DNA from 2 places in the Dactylosporangium sp. NBC_01737 genome. Region 2 is predicted to be linked to the other one. Evidence: riboswitches for the same ligand, from Rfam matches in the RefSeq annotation. Region 2 holds a riboswitch; the other holds the start of a gene.
The links. A riboswitch is a leader RNA that binds a small molecule or an ion and turns the genes downstream of it on or off. The one in region 2 is predicted to bind glycine.
Positions count from the first base shown of each region.

Region 1 (2,194 bases), 3.5 Mb from region 2:
TCAACAGCATCGGCGCCGCCGCGCATGCCCATCCCGACTTCGGCGCCGGGCTCATCGACGGCGCGCCGTTCGGCATCCCGGTCACCACCGTCGGGGCCGGCCAGGCCTCGGTGAAGGTCACCTTCGACTACGCCGACGAGAGCGACAAGGGCCCCTACCCGGTTCCGCGCAACGCCCGCATCGAGGGCGGGGCGAACGCCGACGGGGACCGGCACGTCATCGTCCACGACACCGCGGCGTGCAAGGCCTACGAGCTCTACGACGCCCACCCGAACGGTGACGGCTCCTGGAAGGCCGGGTCGGGTGCCGTGTTCGACCTGCGCCGCAACGACCTGCGCAAGGCCGGCTGGACGTCCGCCGACGCGGCCGGGCTGTCGGTCCTCGCCGGGCTGCCGCGCGCCGAGGAGGTCGCGGCCGGGCGGATCGACCACGCGATCCGCTTCACCGCGCCGAAGACCCGCAAGTCCTACGTGTGGCCGGCCCGGCACGCCGCCTCGAGCTCGACCGACGCGGCCCTGCCGCCGATGGGCGCCCGGTTCCGCCTGAAGGCGTCGGTGGACATCTCGAAGTTTCCCGCGCAGGCCCGGGTGGTCGCGCAGGCGCTCAAGCAGTACGGCGCGATCCTCGCCGACAACGGATCGCCGTGGTTCTTCTCCGGCACCCAGGACGACAAGTGGAACAACGGCCAGCTCAACGCCCTGAAGGGCCTCACCGGCAAGGACTTCGAGGCGGTCGACGGCTCGCTGCTGATGGTGGAGGCCAACTCCGCCCGCTGCCGCCCATGAGGTTCAACCTAGCATCCTAGGACGCGTTAGCGGCTGTGGCGTCGACCACGCGGTCGCGACCATGGTCAGATTCGCGGCAGTTGGTAGATTGGGCGTGCCGGCAATACCCGCGCGGGAGAGATCGTCTGCAGCCAGGACGGCGCCGAAGGGGCAAATCCTCCCCGGAACCTCTCAGGCAGAAGGACCGCGACGGGTTGGCACCTCTGGAGGCCACACGACAGAGGGGGAGGGCGCGCGCTTCCCCGACCCTGGATCCGAAAGAGTGTGGCCAATGACCAACTTTGCCAGCAGGCACATCGGACCGTCGCCTGACGAGCAGTCGAGGATGCTCAAGACCGTCGGGTATGACTCCGTCGAGGCGCTGATGACCGCGGCGATCCCCGGCTCGATCCGCTGGCACAAGCCGCTGGCGCTGCCCCCGGCGGCGTCCGAGGCCGAGGTGCTGGGGGAGCTGCGGGCCCTCGCCTCGGCGAACCGGACGCTGGTCAGCATGATCGGCGTCGGCTACTACGGCACGCACACGCCGCCGGTGATCATGCGCAACGTGCTGGAGGACCCGTCGTGGTACACGGCGTACACGCCGTACCAGCCGGAGATCAGCCAGGGGCGGCTCGAGGCGCTGCTCAATTTCCAGACGGTGATCGCCGACCTGACCGGGCTGCCGGTCGCGGGGGCGTCGCTGCTGGACGAGGCGACCGCGGCCGCCGAGGCGATGACCCTCGCGCGCCGCTCGTCGAAGGTGAAGGCCGACGTGTATGTCGTCGACGCCGACGTCCTGCCGCAGACCCTGGCCGTGATCCGCACCCGGGCGGAGCCGCTGGGCATCACCGTGCACGTCGCCGACCCGGCGGGCGACGACCTGCCGGAGGAGTACTTCGGCATCCACCTGCAGTATCCGGGCGCGTCCGGCGTGGTCCGCGACTTCGAGCGGCTCACCGCGCGGGCGCATGACCAGGGTGCGATCGTGACGTTCGCCGCGGACCTGCTCGCGCTGTGCCTGCTGCGGGAGCCGGGCGCGTTCGGCGCCGACGTCGCGGTCGGCAGCGCGCAGCGCTTCGGGGTGCCGATGGGCTTCGGCGGGCCGCACGCCGGATACATGTCGGTCCGCAAGGGCCTGGAGCGCACGCTGCCCGGCCGGCTGGTCGGCGTGTCGAAGGACGCGGACGGCGCCCCGGCGTACCGGCTGGCGCTGCAGACCCGCGAGCAGCACATCCGGCGGGAGAAGGCGACCAGCAACATCTGCACCGCGCAGGTGCTGCTCGCCGTCACGGCCAGCATGTATGCGGTGTACCACGGCCCGGACGGGCTGCGGGGGATCGCGTCGCGGACCCACGACATGGCGGTGCGCCTGGCCGCGGGGCTGCGTGCCGGTGGGGTGCGCACGCAGCACGCGGCGTTCTTCGACACGG
Region 1 is NZ_CP109153.1:8,876,596-8,878,789, forward strand. It holds gene OHA72_RS40365 (hypothetical protein) at 1-785, shown strand, start outside; glycine riboswitch at 888-982, shown strand; gene gcvP (aminomethyl-transferring glycine dehydrogenase) at 1,057-2,194, shown strand, end outside.
Region 1: it holds a riboswitch for glycine, as region 2 does, so the genes downstream of both, gcvP (aminomethyl-transferring glycine dehydrogenase) here and gcvT (glycine cleavage system aminomethyltransferase GcvT) in region 2, are expected to answer to the same signal.

Region 2 (2,194 bases):
GGGGTGGCCGAGGGTCGGGGAGAGCGCGCCGCTGGTGACCGCGCCGACCTGGGCGCCGGTCGCGGGGTCGAGGACCGGGTAGCCGCGCCGGGGCGCGCGGCGGGTGCCGGTGACGAGGCCGACGAGGACGTCGGCGGGGCCTTCGGCGCGCTGGCGGCGCAGGGCGGCGGCACCGACGAAGTCGCTCTTGTCGAACGCGACGACCCGTTCCAGACCGGCCTGCAGCGGCGTGACACGGACGGACAGTTCGTGGCCGTACAACGCCATCCCGGCCTCCAGACGCAGCGTGTCGCGGCACGCGAGTCCGGCCGGCGACGGGCCGCGCGCGAGCAGCGACTCCCACACCGCCACGGCGTCGCCCGGCCGGCAGTACACCTCGAAGCCGTCCTCGCCCGTGTACCCGGTCCGCGCGAGCAGCACACCCCGGCCGGCGACCGTGAAGTCCCGGATCGCGTAGTACCGCAACGGTCCCGGGTCGAGCATCGCCGCGGCTGCGGGTCCCTGCACCGCGATCAGCGCCCAGTCCGCGGACGCGTCGCGGACCCCGACCCCGAAGCCGTCGGCGTGCTCGCGCAGCATCGCGAAGACGACGGCGGTGTTCGCCGCGTTCGCCACGACCAGGTAGCGGCGTTCGGCGAGCCGGTAGACGACGAGGTCGTCGAGGACGCCGCCGTTGTCGTGGCAGAGCATGGTGTACCGGGCCCGCCCGGCCGCCAGGGTCGACAGCCGGCCGACGAGCGCGTGGTCGAGGAAACGGCCCGCGTCGGCGCCGGTGACCTCGATCTCGCCCATGTGGGACAGGTCGAACAGGCCGGCGGCGCGGCGCACGGCGTGGTGCTCGGCGAGGTCACCGGTGTAGCGCAGCGGCATGCGCCAGCCGGCGAAGTCGGTGAAGGTGGCACCCAGATCGCGGTGCACATCGAACAACGGCGTCACGTGAGGCTCCCTGGGTCGCAGATGCCGTCACGGGACGGCACCCGGCTGGGTGACCTCCCCGCTCTGTCATCGGAACCTGAGAGCTTCACCGCCACCGCCCGGCGGGATGCCGACGTGGACGGTTTGCACCGTTGGCGCAGGACAGGTTTCGTCCTGACTTTCCAGAGTCGCCTGACCGCGGCGGTACCTGTGCCTGAGAGATTCTGGGGAGAACATTGCTCCTTCGGCGCCCCGGTGGTGCCGGGGGCTCTCCCGTCGCGGGTCGTGCAGCGCGATATGTGGTTGTGATCCAGGACCGTATGACCCGCCGCACCGCCGCGTCAAGCACGCCCCGCGCTGCAACTTTCACACATCAATTTTCGAAACTCGCCGCCCGCGCCGCCGCACGCTGCACCGACGCCGCCACCTGGAACCGGTGCGCCGCGGGGCGGGTCCGCCGGGGTTGCATTGATCGATGCTGGTCGAGTTCCCCGCCGAACATGTTTCGAAAACGAAGGGCGTTGTGATGGACAGGAATCGAAAACGGGCGCTGGGTGCCGCCGGTGCGGGTGCCGTCGCGGTGGCGGTGGTGCTGGGTGTGGTGTCCACGGCCGCCGCGGCCGGGTCGACCTTGCACGCCGCCGCGGCGGATCGGGGCCGGTACTTCGGTACGGCGGTTGCGGCGTACAAGCTCAGTGACTCGGTGTACAGCACGATTCTGGATCGTGAGTTCGGGATGGTGACGCCGGAGAACGAGATGAAGTGGGATGCGACGGAGCCGTCGCAGGGGTCGTTCTCCTACGGCTCGGCGGATCAGATCGTGGCGCATGCGCAGGCGCACGGTCAGCGGGTGCGTGGGCATGCGCTGGCGTGGCATCAGCAGCAGCCGGGCTGGGCGCAGAACCTGTCGGGGACGGCGTTGCGTAACGCGATGGTCAACCATGTCACGCAGGTCGCGACGCATTACAAGGGCAAGATCTATGCGTGGGACGTGGTGAACGAGGCGTTCGCCGATGGTGGTGGCGGCGGGCGGCGTGACTCGAGCCTGCAGCGGACGGGGAATGACTGGATCGAGGTGGCGTTCCGTGCGGCGCGGGCCGCGGACCCGGCCGCGAAGTTGTGTTACAACGACTACAACACCGATGGGCAGAACGCGAAGTCCAACGCCGTGTATGCGATGGTGTCGGATTTCAAGGCTCGTGGGGTGCCGATCGACTGTGTGGGGTTCCAGTCGCATTTCAACAGTGCGAGCCCGGTCCCGTCGGACTATCAGGCGAAT
Region 2 is NZ_CP109153.1:5,330,737-5,332,930, reverse strand. It holds gene gcvT (glycine cleavage system aminomethyltransferase GcvT) at 1-936, opposite strand, end outside; glycine riboswitch at 990-1,107, opposite strand; glycine riboswitch at 1,108-1,201, opposite strand; gene OHA72_RS24010 (glycoside hydrolase family 10 protein) at 1,442-2,194, shown strand, end outside.